3 regions of the Pseudovibrio sp. Ad26 genome follow, and region 3 is predicted to be linked to each of the others. Evidence: predicted binding sites of a transcription regulator. Region 3 holds the regulator's gene; each other region holds the start of a gene.

Region 1 (6,799 bases), on a different contig from region 3:
GAACACCCACTCGCGAGCGCACTTATCCGCGCAGCAGAAGAGCGTAACCTCAAGCTCACCCGCCCACGCTCCATCAAGGCTATCCCCGGCAAGGGCCTGATTGCAGAGCTCACCGGACAGCAGGTCTCCATCGGAAATGCAGCCCTGATGAAAGACCTGAATGTCGCCCCATCCATGATGGGTGATGGCCTTGTAAAGACTTACGAATCCTCAGGTAAAACCGCAGTCACAGTCGCCCTTGGTGATCGTGCAATCGGTGTTCTAGCGTTTGTTGATCAGGCACGGGACTCCGCCCGTGAAGCTGTAGAATCCCTTAAGAAACAAGGCATTCGCACAGTCATGATTACGGGTGACACGGAACTCGCCGCCAAAAACATCGCAGATCAGGTCGGCGTTGACGAATTCCAGGCACGCGTTCAACCAGAAGGCAAGAACGAAGTCGTAAATGACTTGAAAGAACAAGGCTATAGAGTTGCAATGGTCGGCGACGGCATCAACGATGCCCCTGCTCTGGCAGCTGCTGACCTCGGCATCGCAATGGGCTCCGGTGCTGATGTTGCATTGGAAACCGCTGGTGTCACACTCATGCGTTCTGAGCCAAAAATGATCCCGGCAGCGCTGGACATCTCCAAGGCAACCCTCCGAAAAATCAGACAAAACCTGTTCTGGGCCTTCATCTACAACATCATCGGCATTCCACTGGCAGCACTGGGATTGCTCTCCCCTGTCATCGCAGGAGCTGCCATGGCCATGAGTTCTGTCTCCGTGGTTACCAACGCCATGCTGCTGCGGCGCTGGAAACCGAAAAACATGAGCTGATATCATCAATCCAGCCCCTGAATGACAAGTTCAGGGGCTTTTTTGTACCTTTTCGCCCTCTGGTTGACCAATACAACCATTTCTTAGAAGAACTCCGACCAATCATACGAGAGCAAAAGTGAAGAATAATGTTTCCATTCTCCTATCAAGCTGATCCATTATAAATAATTCAGTTAGACGGAAAACAAATATGCTCCTTATAAGGTCAACCAATATATAAAATGGTTTGACAACTCCTCGAATCCATCCAATTCTTTTCGTTACATATCGCAGCCTCAGCATTCTATAGTTTCATCTCACGAATACATTAGCTGCGATCATCCGGGGGGAAGCATATGTTTACGAGCAAGATTGCCAAAGCCACAGTTCTGTGCGCAGCTCTGCTTGCAACAACTTCATTCGGCTACGCGAAGACATTGAAACTCAGCCACAATCAGGGACCAGAGCACCCTCTGCACATTTCCATGCAGCACATGGCAGACAAAGTTGCTGAAGCCACCGACGGCTCTCTCAAAATCCGCATTTACGGCAATGGCGCACTGGGAACACAAAGAGAATCCATGGAGTTAGTGCAAGAAGGCACCCTCGCAATGGCCAAAACCAATGCCAGCGAATTGGAAGCCTTTGAAGAGTCCTACTCAGCACTGAACCTGCCTTACATCTTCGTAGACGAGAACCATTATTTCGATGTTCTCAGTGGCCCAATCGGTGATGACATCCTTGCAGCATCAGCAGACAAAGGCTTCATTGGTCTGACCTTTTACGTGGAAGGCGCCCGCTCCTTCTACTCCAACAAGGAAATCCACTCACCAGCTGATCTCAAAGGCATGAAGATCCGCGTCCAGCCATCCCCCTCAGCAATCCGCATGGTAGAACTGCTCGGCGGCAGCCCAACGCCGATATCCTGGGGCGAATTGTACAGCGCATTTCAGCAGGGCGTGGTTGATGGTGCAGAGAACAACCCGCTGGCGCTGACCACGGCCCGTCATGGTGAGGTCTCCAAGGTTTACTCCGATGACGGCCACACAATGATCCCGTCCATCGTGGTCATTTCAACCACTGTCTGGAATTCATTAAACTCCGATGAGCAAACAGCAATTCGTGCTGCGGCCAAGTCCTCGATGCACTTCCATCGTGCGCAATGGAACGAGATGACCAAGAAGCATATAGAGCAGGCAAAGTCCGAGCTTAATGTGAAGTTCATTGAGGTGGATAAAGCACCATTCATCGAAGCTGTTCTACCGATGCATGCAGAAGCAGCGGAAAAGTCTGAGAGAGTTGGCTCTCTGATCACACGCATCAAAGCATTGACCCAATAAGCCTTCTAATGGAATAAGAAAGGCCAGAGTACCAAGGCAAATCTCTGGCCTTTTGTCTCGCTTGCAAATCTGCTTTATTTAGTATCTTAAGCGTGCAGCAATCACTAAAAATCCGCCAAACCGCGCAGGCATGGGAGAATGAGCGAAATGGATGGTCAGCGTCGCCGCTATCAGGAAGTAGCTGAGGTCTTGCGCAAAGAGTTAGGCAACGGAACGTTCAAGGTTGGGGATCGCTTGCGCCCGGAGCGCCAGATTGCTGAAGAAATGAACGTTAGCCGCTCACTCCTGCGCGAAGCTATGATCATGCTTGAGATTGAGGGCTTGATTGATGTGCGCAAAGGATCAGGCACTTACGTTGTGCGCCTACCGGATGCAGAACAAGTTACTCCCACTTCAAATCTGGAAGACATCGGCCCGTTTGAGCTCCTTCAGGCACGCCAGCTTATGGAAAGCAACATCGCCGCCTTCGCAGCCTCCATGGTCACCAAAGCAGATATCTTGCGTATGCGTGATGCTCTGGAACGTGAACGCGAAGACCTTGCAAAAGGCTCCGGCGGGTATGAAGCGGACGAAGAGTTCCACCTGCTCATAGCAGAGGCCACGCAGAACTCTGTGCTGGTCGATATGGTCAGAAACCTCTGGCAACAGCGCACCCGCTCCAGAATGTGGGATAAGTTGCACGAACGCATCTTTGACAATACCTATCGCGAAGAATGGCTCAACGACCATCAGGACATCCTCGACGCCCTGCAGCGAAGAGACCCGCAAGCAGCAAAACAAGCGATGTGGCAACACCTTGAGAACGTCAAGAAACGCCTGATGGATTTATCAGACGTCGATGATCCTGCCTTTGATGCCTACCTGTTCCAGCAGGATCCGCTAACGCCCGCATAACCTACCAACGGGCATTAATCTGGCACATTTCATAATACCATTGCCAAATAGGGATTATATCTTTGATAAATTCCCATAGACGTTTTGCACCCTTTACAGGGGGGTGCGTTCGCGAGATGTTTACTACGTAAAATCAACAAGAGTGGGATGGAACAAGCTTCCACTTCGCACGCTGTGCATAGGGTGGCCCGGCAATCATGCACGAGATTGAGCTTAAGCTTTCTGTAGACGAAACAACTCTGGAGCAACTGGCTAAAGCAAAACCGCCAAAAGGCTTTGCGGTCAGTGAGCAATCCGTAAAACGTCTCCGTTCCGTGTATTATGACACGCCAGATCACACGCTCAAGAAAGCCCGTATCTCACTACGAACACGCCATAACGGCACCAATTGGCTGCAAACCATCAAACAAGGCGGTGGCATGCAGTCCGGGCTCTCCAAAAGGATTGAGCTAGAACTGCCAATTGAAGGAATTGAGCCAGACTTCAGCGTGATTTCTGATAATGAAATCAAGCAACAGCTCATATCTCTGCTGGAAGGCAAAGAATGGGGAATTCTGTTCGAAACCGCCATCACGCGCACTTTGGCCTACTATACGGACAAAGCAGGTGCAAAGATTGAAGTGGCGTTGGATTCCGGCGTAGCCAAAACAACCTCCGAAGAACATCCGATCCATGAAGTAGAGCTGGAGCTGATGGAAGGCCCGGTCGAAAGCCTGTACAAGCTGGCAGGCGCCCTCATGAAAGATCGACCAATTCTGTTTTCCAACAGCAACAAAGCAGGCATTGGCTACCGACTGGCAAGTGGTGAACCACCTGAGCTCCCCTCAGAGGCGCTCCACTCCAACTACATCGAGTTGGAATCAGAAGACAACGCAGGCTCAGCCTTCCAAAAAATCCTCATCGAATGCCTCAACCAAATCGTCGCCAACCGCTCTTGCGTCCTTCAACAAAATATCTCCGAAGGCCCACATCAGTTACGTGTCGGACTGCGCAGATTAAGAAGTGCGTTCAACATCTACAAAGCGGCGTTTCCGGACAATGACATCATCGGTGAACTCGATGCCTCCGCAAAACAACTGGCAACAACTGCAGGAAATCAAAGGGATATAGATGTGCTGGTGGAAGATATCATCACACCCGTCATTCCGTTATTGCCAGACACACATTCTGTAGAGCCTCTCTTTGAGGCAATTCAATTGGCGCATGTGGAAGCACAAGTTGAACTGAGACAAGAACTGATCGACCCAAAACTCAACAACTTCCTACTCCAATTGGGAGAGCTCGCACACAGCCCGGCCTGGAAAGAGAACCTGGGAGTAAGTGAGTTCAAGAAATTGGACTTACCAATCGAGGTTTTCGCCCAGCGCGCATTGTCCAAGCGCTGGAAGGCCTGTGAAAAGCGTGCAGAGAACTTGCAGGACCTCACCATTGAGCAACGACACGATCTCCGCAAAGCGCTCAAAAAACTGCGTTATACGGTTGAGTTCTTCCGCTCTCTCTATGAACCAGAAGACCTGCGCATCTTCCTCAAGTGCCTGAAACGCCTACAAAATACCTTCGGCTACCTGAACGATGTTGCCATGGCAGATCGTCTGGTCGCAATGAAACTTCCACAGTCCTTACAAAACAACGAGGTTTCAACGGTCATCGGTTTTGTAGCCGGTTGGCATCAGGCCAGAGCAGACAATGCATGGCTGGAAGCTCAGGAACGTTGGAACGCCGCCGTAGAAGCACCCAAGTACTGGCTCTAAGCAAAAGCCTAGTCATTTCTGACTGTTAGGTGCATCCGGTCAGCAGCCACATAGGCACGACCAATTTGTATAGGCTCACCACTGGCAGTCACATTAATAGATTCCATCACAAGCACAGGCGATCCCTCGGAAATCTTAAGCAATTCAGCATTCTGTGCACTACAAAGCGCTGCCGTAATCCGGGTTTCCTGACGCCGATAGTCGCCAAAACCATACTTCTCCATGATCTTGGTGATCGAGTTGGTCTCATTCAAATCTGAAGGCAGATTGGGAAAACGAGAGACCTCAAACCAGCGCGTTCCTGCGATAATTGGTGTGCCATCTGCGTAACTCACAGACTCACATTTAAACAGTGCAGTGCCTGGTTCAATCTCCAACAGTTCGGATGTGTAAGCATCTGCAATCACTTCGGTCGTGCGGAAGATATCCCCATAAACCTCCTGCGCCTGACCCGACAAGTTCTCCGAAAAGCGCGTGCGCGGACCGATGGGATAGACCAGCGGAGCCTTGGCAACAAAGGTTCCCCGCCCCTGATCCGAGCGCAAAAAGCCCTCTTCAATCAGAGTGGAAATCGCACGCCGAACAGTATGGCGGTTAACCTCAAAATTATGTGCAAGCTCTTGTTCTGTGGGGATTTTCTCCCCCTCAGAAACCTCAGCTCGCGAAAGCTCCGAGCGCAGTACTTCAGCAATCTGCTTCCACATGGCAACGCCCGCACGTCGCTCAACAGGAGAAAAATCAAATTTCATCGCATTCGTCATGCCTTCGTCATGAAACAACACTAATCAGTTGGCGAGCAAAATATTTGTCTATACAACTAGACAACATAAGTTCTAGCTTAGCAACCAAATTCAGGCGCCCAGACACAGTTCTCCGTGAAACCACAGGGCGTCACCACACAATGCCAGAGAACCAGTGTGTTCCTGAAAGTTAAAGGGGCTGAAATGACGGCAAGTTCGCTCAAAGAGCAATCACCGGAAATTGCAGCTAGGCAGAATGCGATGGGCATTCTGGCAAAGGCCTCAGCGCAAGACCTTGCAGAAGCGTGGAAAAACCTCGGCTTAGAACCGAACTATACCGTTATCCGCCCGGCGGAAATCGGACTTGTGATGGTTCGTGGCCGCGCCGGTGGCACAGGTGCCCCCTTCAACATGTGCGAGGCAACCGTCACACGATGCGTCATCGCTCTGGACGATGGCACCACCGGATTTGGTCAGGCTCTTGGTCGCGACAAGCAAAAGGTTCTACAGGCCGCTTTGGTAGACGCGCTCTGGCAGCAACCAGAACACCGTGATCTCATTGAGACGAAAGTTCTACAGCCTCTGGCCAGCACTCAGGAACAAGCGGAAAACGAAACACGCGCTGAAGTCGCTGCCACCAAAGTTGATTTCTTCACCATGGTACGAGGTGAGTAAGATGAGCACGCAAACAGCCTCCTCAATCTTCGCTAAAGCGCCCGCTCCGGGCCTGGCAGATCCAGTCCACGACGCACAGTCCGTATTCCACTCCGCTATGAATGCACTCGCGCAACCGGGCACTGTGCAGCAACTGGACGATCTCAAGCTCAATCCACCGGCTCCGCTGTCTATAGCCGCAACTGCGCTCGTATTGACACTTTGCGATTATGACACGCCACTCTGGTTAGATCCTGCGCTGGCAGCGAGCGAAACTGTCAAAAATTACATCCGTTTCCACACTGCAGCACCCTTCGTTGAAAGCCCGGCAGAAGCTGCTTTTGCACTGGTCTCGGACGCAAAACTACTCCCAGCGATCGCGAGTTTTTCCGCTGGAACTGCCGAATATCCAGACCGTTCAACCACAATCATCCTGATGGTCGATGAGCTCACTGAGAACGACGGCATCACGTTAAAAGGCCCGGGGATCAAAACAGAGCAGCAGTTCAACGTCGCTCCCGCACCAGCAATGTTCTGGCAGCAGATGCAAGACAACAGCGCGCTCTACCCGCTCGGCATCGACGTCGTTTTCGCCGGAGCCAATCAGGTCGCAGGCCTGCCC
Region 2 (6,799 bases), 320 kb from region 3:
GTTCTTCATGGCCAGAGCCTTTGAAGACAGCGAGGGAGTCAGTGATGAGAAGCGTACCGCTGACACCGCTTGGACCAGCTGGAATTGGAGCAGCCTTGGTGGTGATGCCTTCTTTATGCTGACCGCGTGCCCAAGGGCCGTCGATGTACATGCCGACTTTGTTGTCGTTGAACAAATCGCGGACCTGCGTACGCTCAAATGCGGTTGGACCTTCCTGAGCAACTTCCACCAGTTTGCCGTAGAACTTCAGAGTTTCCAGAGTGTTCTTGGAATCCAGAGTGATTTCGTTGGTGGATGGATCGATGACCTGACCGCCGTTGGAATACAGGTAGTTAAGGAACTGGTGCATGGTGTTGTCGAAGTCTTTGCCCGTCAGACCCACACCTGCTTTACCGGTTTTGTCTTTGATGGTCTTCGCAGCTGCGTACATTTCGTCCCAGGTCTTTGGTGCTTCGCATGCAAGACCGGCTTCTTCGAAGATGTCACAGTTGAGGAACAGACCCTTGGTGGAAAATGCACGCGGGAAGCCCCAGAACTTGTCGCGATAGCTCACGGTGTTCAAAACGCCCGGCTGATAGGCTTTCTGCTGATCTTCAGAGATCTTCACATCAACAACGAGGTCGTTGTCTGCCAGCTGTTTGAGCGTACGAGAGCCCATGTAGGACACAGATGGCGGGCTGCCTGCGGATGCAAGTTTCAAAGACTTATCCTGACAGGTGCCCCATGGAAGGCTTTCCATGTTGACGGTGTTGCCGGGATGGGCGGCTTCAAATGCGGCAATAACCTTGCGATCTTCATCCAACCCGTTGTCCCCACAGCGGATGAAATGTAGTTCAGCTGATTGTGCAGATGTTGCTGCCATCATTGCGCCTGCCCCTGCAGCCGCTGCAAATAGTAGTTTGGTTCTCATGGTTTCTCCTCCCAGTAGTAACCATTGACACTTTTAAAAATCACTCCTTGATCGCACCGGCTGTGAGGCCGGCCACCAAGTAGCGTTGTAAAAATAGGAAAATTACGAGTACGGGCAGTATTCCAACAATGCTTGCTGCCATCATCTGGTTCCATTTGACTGACTGATAGCCAATGAACTCGAGGATGCCCGCTGGCAGAGGCATGAACTCCTTGACGCTGTTGAACGTGATCGCGAACAGGAACTGCTGTGCGTAGGCTGACAGGAACACAGCCACACCCACCACAATGAGACCGGGAACCGCCAAAGGCAGAACAACGCGGCGCAGAGTGTACAGACGGCTGGCGCCATCCATGAAAGCTGCTTCTTCCAGTTCGCGCGGGATTTTCTCCAGATAGGATTTCAGGAGCCAGATTCCCATTGGCACCAGAAACGCTGCACCGGGAACAATCATGGCGAAGTAGGTGTTCAGCAGGCCGTAGTTTCTCAGGAGCTTGTACAGCGGAATAAGCAGGACAGCACCGGAGAACATGTTAACCGCCAGAAAGATGCCGAGGCTGAGTGATTTGCCTTTGAAATCAAACCGGGCATAGGCATAAGCGGCGGGAATGACGAACGCCAAAGCCAGAGCTGTCACCGAGATGGAGATCAGCATGCTGTTTGCGATGTAGCGCGGCAGCATTGGCACTGTCTCCCACATCTGGGAGTAGGCTTTGAACGAGAAGTCGTCTGACCAGAACTGGTAGGGCGAGCGGAACAGGTGTTCCAGTGGCCGCAGCGAGGTCATGAACATCTCAAAAAACGGCAGCAGAATGAAGCCGAGGAATAGCACCACGCAGAAGTAGAGAAATACTTTATGTGGCAGCGAGTAACGATCCATCATTTTAGGCTGCCTCGAAACGTTTTTTGATCTGGTGAAGTGCGAACAGATAGACCAGCGAGAACACGCTAAGCAGTGTCACCACGATCACAGCACGGGCAGCCCCCTGCCCGAACTTGAAGTTTGCAATGGCCATCTTGTAGGTGTCGATGATCAGCGTTGTGGTTGCGTTGCGCGGACCGCCTTCCGTCAAGATCCAGATGATCTCAAAGGAGTTGAAGGTCCAGATGATCGACAGGATCGACATGGTGATGATCACCGGCAGAATTTGCGGAATGGTGATGCGGCGGAAGCGGTACCAACGGGATGCCCCGTCCACATAGGCTGCTTCATACAAATCGCGCGGCACACCCTGCATGGCTGCCAGCATGAAGATGGTCACCATGGGCAGGCCGACCCAGACATCGGTCACAACGGCGGAGTAAAACGCGCTTTGTTTGTAGGCGAGGAACTCAAACGGGCCATCCAGAATGCCTACGTATTGCAAGGCTCCTGAGATGATGCCGAAGTGGCCGTTGTAGAGCCACAACCAGCCGAAACAGCCAATCGCAACAGGCACAATCCACGGCGGCATGACCAGCATGCGGAACAGCCCCCGCCCCGGAATTGCCGCATTGAGCAGCGTTGCGCCAATCAGACCGAAAATGATTTTGAATGAGACAGACAGGAACATCCAATAGAACGTTCTGGACACTGTCTGACCGAATTTACGAGAGCTGAGCAGCTTCTCATAGTTGGCAGTGCCGATGTAGGCTTCGCCGCCAATGTTGGCGTTGGTGAAAGACAAACGGACTGTCTCTACCAGCGGCCAGGCCACGACTAATACGAGATACAATGCTGCCGGAGCAATCAGTAGCCATGCAAAGGTTGCCTGTGAGCGCATAAGCCCTTGCAGCATCCCTTGTTTCTTTTGTGCCGAACCGCCGCGCTCGCCCTGATAAGGCAGCAGGTCCCCTGACGCATGTGTCATGCGCTCTCCCCAATTCCCAAAGGTGATCGCTTGTCACTCGCCGCTTGCGTCTTGTTATCGCCAGGGAGACGAACCGCGTGTTTTTTGCGAGCACCAAAATAATACCAAAACAAATCCATTTGTCTACCATTTCAGTACCTCCTGTGAAATATTTCTGTTTCAGACGAAAAAACTCCGATTTTTCAAGAAAATCGCAAGGGGATAAGCTTCATTTCTTTCATTGGTATCCCATCGGTATTGTTTTGCATTGGTATCAAAAAGGTATTATAGATAATACGGATTCACATAAAGAAGAGCAGAATGAGCGCACAAGAAGATACCCATACCGATCTGTTCTCAACGACATCCTGGCAGCAGAGGAGTGGCGGTCCACGCTACTTACAGCTTTACCGACACCTTGAATCTGCCATTAAAGATGGACGGTTAGCAGCGGCGACCACTCTGCCGGCAGAGCGTGAGCTGGCGACACTGACCGGGCTGTCCCGCGTGACGATTCGCAAAGCCATTTCGCAGTTGGTGGTGGATGGTCTGGTGATTCAGCGCCGGGGCTCAGGTTCTTATGTGGCTCCGCAGATGAAGCGCATGGAGCAGTCCTTGTCGGCGCTTACCAGCTTTACCGAGGACATGCAGCGGCGCGGGAAGACATCCTCCTCCGAGACGCTGTCCTGCGGGATTTATCTTCCCTCACCTGAGGAAATTGTTGCGCTTGGGCTTGCGTCTGACGGTCAGGTTTCGCGGATTACCCGTCTGCGCCGTGCGGATGGCATTCCTCTGGCGATTGAGACCAGTTCGCTCTCAACCGAGTTTGTGCCTGATCCATCGCGGATTGAAACGTCGCTCTATGAAAAATTGTCGTTGGAAGGCATGCGCCCTTCCCGTGCTATTCAGCGCATCTCAGCCTGCAAGCTGACAGAAGAGCAAGCTGCCTTGCTGGAAGTTTGTGAGGGGGATGCCGCGCTTTATATTGACCGCACTGCCTACCTGCCGAGTGGCCGAGTGATTGAGCTGACAACGGGCGTGTATCGCGGTGATATCTATGATTTCGTTGCAGAATTGCGCAACGCGTAAGATGCAAAAAGCCCCGCTGCCAAGGTTTGGAGCGGGGTTTTTGCTGTTTAGTCTCTTACATCCTGACGCCACCCGATAGCCGAGAACAGCTTGCTGTAGCATGCCGCCTTTTGCGTGATCGTCTCTGCATCCGGCTTGTTGGCGCGAGCTGCCCAGCCAATTTCCGAAATACCCAGAATGCGCGGGGCCATCATGGTTTCCATGTTGGCATCCCGTAGGACGACCTCTGACCACAAGCAGCCCTGGGCGCCAATGATCTTGCCTTCCAGCTCTGGTTCATTTTCCGGCACCGGATCCCAGTTCACGCTGTCTGCAAGGCTGGTGATGCCGGCCCAGTTGAGGCCGATCTCATTGAAGTTGCTGGAGGGAGCGATGTCCCAATAGGCATGCGCAGCTGGGGTCATCACCACCGAGTATCCTTTACGGGCAGCTTCCAGACCCGGTCCTTGCTGTGTCCACGAGAACAGGATGGCGTCGTTGTTGATGCCTCCATTCACACCTTTGGCAGCTTCTTCCCACGCTGCGGGGCGTACCCCGAGAGTGCTGACGTAAGAGGCGAGCTTGTCCATCATCCAGCCCTGCACGTCATCCGCTGTTTTGAGGCCCTGCTCTGCCTTCAACTGTTCGATGGCAGGAGACCTGGTCCATGCTGCTGGCGGGCGCTCATCACAACCGAGGTGAAGGTGAGCGAATGGGAAGATGCCAGAGATTTCCTTGGCCAGCGTTTCCATATAGGTCCACGCTTCTGGCAAGGCGGGATTGATGGTGTTGTTCAGGTAGCCGTGAACGGAGATTTCACCGCTTTCATCCGCTGCATCGCGTAGTTCCGGGTGGATTTGAAGAACGGCCCAAGAGTGAGCGGGAACTTCGATTTCTGGCAAGACTTCGATGTTCAATGCTTTGGCGTGGTCAACCAGTCGTTTGGCGAAGGCTTTGGAATAGGTGCCGCCTTGTGGTCCGTCTGCTGCACCGTAAATGCCCGGCACGACACGACCTTCACCGCGCATGCCTGACTTCTTCCAGAGCTCCGGATAGCTGTCCACTTCCAGACGGAAGGCTTCATCATCACAGAAGTGCCAGTGGAAGCGGTTGAGTTTGAACAAGGCCAGCATATCGACAAGCCGAAGCAGTGTTTCCGGCTCGTAGTAGTGGCGTGCGCAGTCCAGATGCTGGCCGCGCCACTCAAAGCGGGGAGCATCTACGATATGGCCACAAGGAATGGCTCCACCGTAAATCAGCTTGAGATTGAGGAGTGTGATCGCACCATAGAATACACCAGCAGCGGCGGACGCTGAAAGTGTGATGCCCTCTGGCGTGATTGTGAGCTCATAGGCATCCTCCGCAAGATCTTCGTTTATGGCAAAGCGGAGGGTGACGCCATCCTCGTGCAGGAATGGTCCGATGTTGTTGCGCTCTGCGAGAGCTTCAACGGAGGCAGCACTGTCGGTTTCGCCGTCCCCCTCCCATGAGTGATCCAGCTTAAAACCGGCACTCACGTCCAACTGATTGCCGGAGGGTTTCCAGCTTTGCGGGGCTGGGACGAGCATGAGTTGATCAGATAAAGGATCGGCTTGCTGCTCTGGCAACTTGGTGCTGAAAGCCTGATCGATGCCGCGTGGTGCAATCTGCACTGGCAGGATACTGCCGTCCTCCAGACGCAGATAGGCGCCTTTTGGAAGCCAACTGCGGTTGGACGGGTTCATATTGCGCTTGTACTTGAGTGTAAACGCGAGTGCTTGGCCTGTTCCAAGAACATCTCTGTCGAAGCCAAGCTCAATGTAGCCCGCCGTCATTTTCTTGGAAGTGGCGCCTTCAACTACTTCGCAAGGAGCCAGCATGCTGAAGCACAGGGTGTAATTGGAGATGGGCGCATCACACTTGGCAGAGAGAATGCAGTTGACCTGCCGGTCCTCCGTTCTCCATGTTTCCATTCTGATTGTAGTATCAGCACAGGTTACAGCTTCCATGCCTGCGACTCCTCACCAATTTTTGGATGTTGCAGTGAGCACGTCGAATGCAACGGGTTGCCTGAGTGCATGTGCTAACTGCTTGAATTTGCGTCTGCTCTTGGCAGATTTTTGCGTTTCACTTCTGCAAGAACAAACACTAGCATAACTTCTTCTCAACTGGATCTGTCAACACCTTGTCACCTAAATAGATCCATATTTTAGAATTGGTGTTACATTTGAAATGAGCAGATAATTACTTTAACTCTTTCAAATAAAACCTATCAGAACATTCTTGGTCATATGACAACTCCAGGCTTTTCAGGTTGTGTAAGCCTTTGACTGCAATTCTGTTTCTAACGTGGCACGCATTCCCGTTTTTGCATTGCTGGAACAAGGTGTGGCGGATGAAAGAGCTTGGCTGCTGTTATGCAATCTGCCTGCAAAATCTAGGACCAGTTATTCAAGGTGAGACCCTTCATTTCGCAGTTGAGGTCTCATTTGCGGCTGAGTAACGGGTTCGGCCTTATACTCGCAGCAGAGTGTTGAGTTGTCTGCGAAAGGCCAATGAGGATGGAACGCAAGACTGTGCAAACCCGCGATGGCGTGGAGCTCTCCTATCTGACAGGAGGGCAAGGGCGGCCTGTCTTTTTGCTGGGAGGCTGGTCGCAGACTGCGGCTGTATATGCGGGACAGTTCGCTGACTTTTGCCAGAGTCACACGGCCTATGCTCTTGAAAACCGGGGGCATGGAGACTCGCAAAAGCCTACAGGTGGCTACCGCATCGAACGGTTTGCCAAGGATCTGTTTGATGTGGTGGAGGCTCTGGACCTTCGCGACTTCGACGCGGTTGGGCATTCTCTTAGTGTTGCAATGCTTTGGGATTATATGGAGATGTTCGGGACCGAGCGCCCTGCACGCCGTCTGATTTGCATCGACGAGCCCGCGGCCCTCATGGCAAGGCCTTCCTGGACAGAAAAAGAGATCAACGAGGCAGGTTCTATCCATCCCAACTTGGAGTCACT
Region 3 (6,799 bases):
GAACGTTGTTGCTATCGCCCACCCAGGAAACGGTTTTACCCTTAATGCTTCCGCGGTGTTCTTCGAATGTCATAATGTCGGCCATGATCTGACAAGGATGCGAAACCTTGGTCAGGCCGTTGATGACGGGAACACTAGCATATTCTGCCAGTTCTCTCACGGCATCATGGTCCAGCATACGGATCATGATCATGTCCACGAAGCGGGACAGCACGCGGGCGGTATCTGGAATGGACTCGCCGCGACCAAGCTGCATCTCAGCGCCTGTCAGCATCAGGGTTTCGCCGCCAAGTTCCCGCATGCCCACATCAAAGGAGATGCGGGTTCTGGTGGAAGGCTGCTCAAAGACCATGGCGAGCACTTTGCCTGCCAATGGCCCCTGCCCGCGATGAACGCCATTGCGGGTGGCTTTGATCTGATTGGAGACCTGCATAATCTGGCGAAGGTCATCACCGGAAAAATCGCTGATATCGAGAAAGTGCTGTGGTTTTGTCATAGTGGTCATTTGGCAGTCTCGGCAGTTTTCAGCTCGGTTTCCATGTCCGCAGCAGCGGCTTCAATCTTTTCAACGAGCAGGTCAATTTCTTCAGCGGTAATGGTCATTGGCGGCATAATGCGGAGCACGTTGTCTCCGGCACCAACCGGCAGCAGACCGTTGTTGCGCATGTGGGCCAGCACCTGTGTGTTTGGCACTTTGCATTTCAGGCCAAGCATCAGGCCTTCACCGCGCACCAGCTCAAACACATCACTGTGCTGATCGACAGCGCAAGCCAGCTTCTGCTTCAGCTGCAAGCCTTTTTCCTGAACAGCTTCCAGAAAGTCTGGTTCCAGAACCGTTTCCAGAACAGCATTGCCAACAGCCATCGCCAGCGGGTTGCCGCCGAAGGTGGTGCCGTGAACGCCAGGAACCATGCCACTGGCCGCTTCATTGGTTGCGAGGAACGCCCCCATTGGGAAACCGCCACCGATGCCTTTTGCAATCGCCATCAGATCCGGTGCAACGCCTGCCCACTCATGGGCAAAGAGTTTGCCGGTTCTGCCAACACCTGTCTGGATCTCATCGTAGATCAGCAACAAGTCATTCTCATCACAGATCTGGCGCAGACCTTTCAGGAAGGCCGGGTCCATGGTGCGGATACCACCTTCACCCTGAACCGGCTCCAGCATGATCGCTGCGGTTTCCGGTCCTACCATCTTTTTGACCGCGTCCAGATCACCAACAGGCACCTGATCGAACCCTTCTGGCGCGGGGCCGAAGCCTTCGAGGTACTTTTGCTGGCCACCAGCGGCGAGCGCTGCCATGGTTCTGCCGTGGAACGCATTTTCAAAGGTGATGATGCGGTTCTTTTCAGGGTTGCCCTTGGCAAAGTGATAGCGCCGTGCGGCCTTCATGGCCCCTTCAGTTGCTTCGGTACCCGAGTTGGTGAAGAACACAACATCAGCGAAGGTGTTGTCTGTCAGCAGCTTTGCAAGCTTCTCACCCTCTGGAATTGTATAGAGATTGGTGACGTGCCACAGCTTTTCAGCCTGAGACTTCAGCGCATCAACGAGTTTTGGGTGTGCATGACCCAAGCCGGAGACGGCAATACCCGAGGCACAATCCATGTATCGTCGACCATCAGCCGCAATCAGCCAGACACCTTCCCCACGCTCGAACGCGAGGTCTGAGCGTGCATAAGTCTGCATTAGCGACGAAGTCGTCATTTCTTACTCCTCATGGATTGAGCTTTCTCGATATGCTCAAAAGTCTTGGTTGCTACAAAAACAAAAAAACGCCGTGTGGCGTTTTGAAACTAAGAGAAGCGACATATAAACCGCGTTCCCTCAGGGCAGTCAATAACACGTATTGCCAGCAATACCTTACTCCTGCTCAGGAATTGGCTGCCAGCCTTGTGTCTCTCCCTCTGGTGCAGCTTAAACAGGCTACTACCGGAAGAAGCATGCATTGTGGCATTTTTAGAGGATGGAGTAGAGATTAAATCCCATGCTCTATGACCAGTTTTTTTCCACGGTTCTTAAGGTTTATTCAATACACCTCTAGCGTGTACTACGGCATATGAGAGAGGAGTGCGCTTAGTTCTTGTCCTATGCAATTTGTAGTTTACTAGTGTTTTTTACTAGTTGTTTTTCAGTGGTAAATATATGTATTAAATATCAACGGGGTAACGCTAGCAGCTCTTACTTTGTGTTGGAAAGAATGCGGTGGAACTTGGTTTAACAAACAGCTCCTATTCTTTAGATTGATAATCTTCTCCCACCACAACACGGCTGTTATAGGTAAGTAGTAGTACGGCAATTCTGGGGAAAACCAGAGTCTTCCCCACCTCAATTCTTTGAGGTTGTTGCTCGTATCAACGCCCATATAGTACTGTGTGTTAAGAGTTATACACCATCTCGTAGTTACTGAACGCTGCAAGCACACACGCTCAGGTAAGCGGCACTTTCGGATGCGTCCGAACTGAGCGAATGCTGTTTTGCGCGCCACTGAAGGAAGACGGGGCCCTTTAATGAGCTGGACAGCAGAACGTGTAGAGTTACTAACCAAACTTTGGGCAGACGGGTTAAGCGCCAGTCAAATCGCGGGGGAACTTGGCAATGTGACCCGTAATGCGGTGATTGGTAAGGTTCATCGCCTTGGTCTTTCAGGTCGCGCTAAGTCGGGAGGCGGCGCAACCAAAACGAGAAAGGTGCCTACCCCAACGGCAAGGGTTGTCACTTCAACCAAACCAACAGTGGCTGAAGCGATTGCAGCTGTTGCGCCTTCTCCAAGTCCCCGACAGATTCAGCCAACAATAGCAGGCGCCAACGCCCTTAAAGTTGAACCGATTGAAGCTATCCAACCAGAAATTTCTCCAGTCCCAACCTCCGATCTCTTTATTCCGGTTTCAGAACGCGCCTCCATCCTGACATTGAATGAGCGCACCTGTAAGTGGCCGATTGGTGATCCGAGTTCTGACGACTTCTATTTCTGTGGGCGCCAGTCAGATGCAGGCACACCTTATTGTGCGCATCACCGCAGCATTGCCTATCAGCCCGTCAGCGACCGCCGCAACCGCCGCGCAAGCTAATCTGAGCTGAAAAAGCAACGTATTGAGCCGGGTCCGAAGCCCGGCTTTTTGCTGTTTTGGGGGTTGCCAGCTGCTAATGTCGGTGACCTGTAGATATGAGAAAACCGCCCTTGGGCGGTTTTAGATTTCCTTTTGTGCCTTAAACACTTACCCAACAGCGAACTGGTCGTTAAAAGCGTATCCGGCGCCGCGGACGGTGCGGATCGGGTCTTTCATGCGGCCTTTGTTGATGGCTTTGCGCAGGCGGCCTACGTGGACGTCCACGGTGCGTTCATCTACGTAAACATCATGGCCCCAGACACCATCCAGCAGCTGTTCACGGGAGTAAACGCGGCCCGGTGCGCTCATGAGGAACTCCAGCAGGCGGTATTCTGTGGGGCCGAGGTGGATTTCGCGGCCTGTTCTGCGCACGCGGTGGGTTTCGCGGTCGAGCTCGATGTCGCCAGACTTGAGCATTGTGGAAACAACTTCTGGCAATGCACGGCGGAAGATCGCACGAACACGGGCCATAAGTTCCGGAACGGAGAACGGTTTGACGACGTAATCGTCGGCCCCGGTTGCCAGACCGCGGATGCGCTCGGATTCTTCGCCGCGCGCTGTGAGCATGATAATCGGCATGCGCTCGGTTTCTGAGCGTGCCCGCAAACGACGGCAAAGCTCAATGCCGGAGAGGCCCGGAAGCATCCAGTCCAGCAACAGCAGGTCTGGCTGGCTTTCCTGCAACAGGACTTCCGCCTCATCTCCTCTTGCGCACACGTCAACGGTGTAGCCCTCTGCTTCAAGGTTATAGCGCAGCAGCAGGCTTAGCGGTTCTTCGTCTTCTACAATCAGTATCTTAGGCATATTAAAGTGCTCTCTTTGCACCTTCTCTTATAAAGCAATTGCGTGTATTCTGCTCGTTATAAGTGAACACACTCTACACGGTTGTAGTCTGCGCCAGCTCGTCCGTCTTTGGACGATCTGTTGGAAGGTGGCTTCCGGAGATCATGTAGTAGATGTTTTCTGCGATATTGGTTGCATGATCACCGATGCGCTCAATATTCTTTGCGCAGAACAACAAGTGCGCGCACATGGTGATGGAGCGCGGGTCTTCCATCATGTAGGTGAGCAGCTGACGGAACAGGCTGGTGTAAAGCGCATCCACTTCGTCATCGCGGACATGCACCCGCTGGACAACCTCAAGATCGCCAGAGGTGTAGGCATCCAGAACGGCTTTGAGCTGTTCAAGTGCCAGATCAGACATGTGCTCAACACCCACAGCGAGCTGCTTGTTGTTGAATTCGGATTCAATGGCCAGTGTCCGCTTGCCGATGTTCTTGGCCATGTCACCGACGCGCTCCAGATCGTTGGAGATGCGCATGGCGGCGATGATGTCGCGCAGATCGCTTGCCATTGGCTGGCGGCGTGCGATCACGGAGATGCACAGCTCTTCCAACTCGGCCTGCATGTTGTCCAGACGTTGATCGGCAGCGATGGTACGTGTTGCCAGCTCACGGTCCTGTCTCAGCAGTGCGGTGACAGCGTCATGAACAAGGGTTTCTGCCAGTCCGCCCATTTCAACGACACGTCCGGCCAGTTCTTTCAGCTCTTCATTGAATGAAGAGACAATATGATCTTTCATCGGATATCTCCTTAGAGTACCGCTCTTTTATTTTTAACCAAAACGGCCTGTGATGTAATCCTGCGTGCGCTGGTCTTTTGGGTTGGTGAAGATGTCGTTGGTCAGCCCCTCTTCCACCAGATTACCCAGATGGAAGAACGCGGTGCGCTGGGATACACGTGCGGCCTGCTGCATGGAATGGGTTACGATGACGATGGTGTAGTTCTGGCGCAGTTCGTCCATCAGCTCTTCCACTTTCGCGGTGGCAATCGGGTCGAGCGCAGAACATGGCTCATCCATCAGGATCACTTCCGGAGACACAGCGATTGCGCGCGCGATGCACAAGCGCTGCTGCTGACCACCGGAAAGGCCTGTGCCTGGCTCGTCCAGACGGTCTTTCACTTCTTCAAACAAACCTGCACGCTGCAGGGAACTTGCGACGATATCTTCCAGATCTGACTTGCCTTGTGCCAGACCGTGGATGCGTGGGCCGTAGGCCACGTTCTCGAAGATTGATTTCGGGAACGGGTTGGGCTTCTGGAACACCATGCCAACACGGGCCCGCAGTTCCACCACATCAATGCGCGGGTCGTAGACATCGTCATTGTCCAGGAGAATGTCTCCTTGCACGCGGCAGATATCGATGGTGTCGTTCATGCGGTTCAGGCAGCGCAGGAAGGTGGACTTGCCGCAACCGGACGGGCCGATCAGCGCGGTCACCTGATTTTTGCGGACATCCAGATCAACACCATGAAGGGCCTGCTTGTCGCCGTAAAACACTTTTACATCGCGGCCACGCATCTTGAGTGTTTCGCCTTCAGCTGAAACGGCTGGAGGGGCGCTCATTGTTGTATCCATTGCACTCTCGGTGTCTGTGGTCATTTCCAATGCCATGATCTTGCCTTTCAAATCACCAGCGGCGCTCAAAACGTTTACGAAGGACGATTGCGATTGCATTCATCGAGATCAGGAAGCCGAGCAGCACCATGATCGCGGCAGAGGTTTTCTGCTGGAAGGCAGGCTCCGGGAAGTCTGCCCACATGAAGATCTGCACGGGCAGCACAGTAGAGGGATCAACCGGACTTGCCGGGATGTCTACAATGAAGGCCACCATGCCGATCATGAGAAGCGGTGCGGTCTCACCCAGTGCCTGCGCCATACCGATGATGGTTCCGGTCAGGATGCCCGGCATTGCCAGTGGCAGCACATGATGGAACACGGCCTGCAAGCGGGAGGCTCCGACGCCGAGCGCGGCTTCGCGGATGCTTGGCGGCACTGCCTGAAGCGCTGCGCGGGAGGCGATGATGATGGTCGGCAGGGTCATGAGCGCCAGCACCATACCGCCGACAACCGGCGCGGATCGCGGCAATCCGAAGACGTTGAGGAACACTGCCAGACCAAGCAGACCGAAGACGATCGATGGCACGGCTGCCAGGTTGTTGATGTTCACCTCAATCAGGTGTGTCCAGCGGTTCTTTGGTGCGAACTCTTCCAGATAAATCGCGGCAGACACACCAATTGGGAACGAGAGAGACAGAGTGACGAGCATGGTCCAGAAGGAGCCAACGGCTGCGCCCCAGATGCCTGCCATCTCCGGCTCACGACTTGCACCGGACTTGAAGAAGATGGAGTTCCACTCGTTTGCAACAGTGCCTTTGGAGACCAGATAGTCAGTATAGGCGATCTCTTTATCTGAAAACTTGCGGAAAGATTCTGGTGTTTCCAGCTCTTCAATACCCCACTGGCCAGCAGGCACGGCAGCATCCGTAGACAGCGGAATAAAGGCTGTTCCGGTGACGCTGGTTGGTGTCACCTTCTCCGCTTTAATGGTTCCGCCGTTCACCTCGACAAAGAAACTTGGCATGTTGGCGTTGAGTGTGCCGCCAGTCCCAATGTTGGCAAGATGGCCCTGCAGAGTAACCAGTTCAGCTTTTTGCTTTTCCAGCGCACTGATAATCTTGACCAGAGCGGCTTTGTTGCCTTCAACCTCAGAGGTCAGTCGCTGAGCAACGAGAGGATCTTTCTCATTGGCCAAGCGGGTCTCTAAGCCTGAGATCTTCGTATTTACGCTGATTTGTGAACGACCACGCGCTTCGATTTTGCCTGTCAGCAACTCGATTTCACGATCATA

What was found. Region 3 encodes PhoB, which activates phosphate uptake and scavenging genes when phosphate is short. Its sites were predicted from a motif close to TGTCATNNANCTGTCAT; they were not measured.
Region 1: phnF (phosphonate metabolism transcriptional regulator PhnF) is a predicted target of PhoB. The motif match lies at 5,539-5,555, and genes of this name have one in related genera.
Region 2: PsAD26_RS06675 (family 20 glycosylhydrolase) is a predicted target of PhoB. The motif match lies at 5,962-5,978, and genes of this name have one in related genera.

Annotation. Positions count from the first base shown of each region.
Region 1 covers NZ_LMCE01000157.1:135,708-142,506, forward strand. The annotation lists gene PsAD26_RS27275 (heavy metal translocating P-type ATPase) at 1-819, shown strand, start outside; gene PsAD26_RS27280 (TRAP transporter substrate-binding protein) at 1,155-2,138, shown strand; gene PsAD26_RS27285 (FCD domain-containing protein) at 2,286-3,032, shown strand; gene PsAD26_RS27290 (CYTH and CHAD domain-containing protein) at 3,230-4,783, shown strand; gene phnF (phosphonate metabolism transcriptional regulator PhnF) at 4,792-5,532, opposite strand; gene phnG (phosphonate C-P lyase system protein PhnG) at 5,728-6,198, shown strand; gene phnH (phosphonate C-P lyase system protein PhnH) at 6,200-6,799, shown strand, end outside.
Region 2 covers NZ_LMCE01000047.1:39,246-46,044, reverse strand. The annotation lists gene PsAD26_RS06695 (sugar ABC transporter substrate-binding protein) at 1-910, opposite strand, end outside; gene PsAD26_RS06690 (carbohydrate ABC transporter permease) at 951-1,793, opposite strand; gene PsAD26_RS06685 (sugar ABC transporter permease) at 1,795-2,673, opposite strand; gene PsAD26_RS06680 (GntR family transcriptional regulator) at 3,061-3,828, shown strand; gene PsAD26_RS06675 (family 20 glycosylhydrolase) at 3,876-5,795, opposite strand; gene PsAD26_RS06670 (alpha/beta hydrolase) at 6,348-6,799, shown strand, end outside.
Region 3 covers NZ_LMCE01000047.1:360,428-367,226, reverse strand. The annotation lists gene argF (ornithine carbamoyltransferase) at 1-505, opposite strand, end outside; gene PsAD26_RS08135 (aspartate aminotransferase family protein) at 502-1,704, opposite strand; gene PsAD26_RS08130 (GcrA family cell cycle regulator) at 2,508-3,068, shown strand; gene phoB (phosphate regulon transcriptional regulator PhoB) at 3,216-3,911, opposite strand; gene phoU (phosphate signaling complex protein PhoU) at 3,985-4,689, opposite strand; gene pstB (phosphate ABC transporter ATP-binding protein PstB) at 4,723-5,526, opposite strand; gene pstA (phosphate ABC transporter permease PstA) at 5,579-6,799, opposite strand, start outside.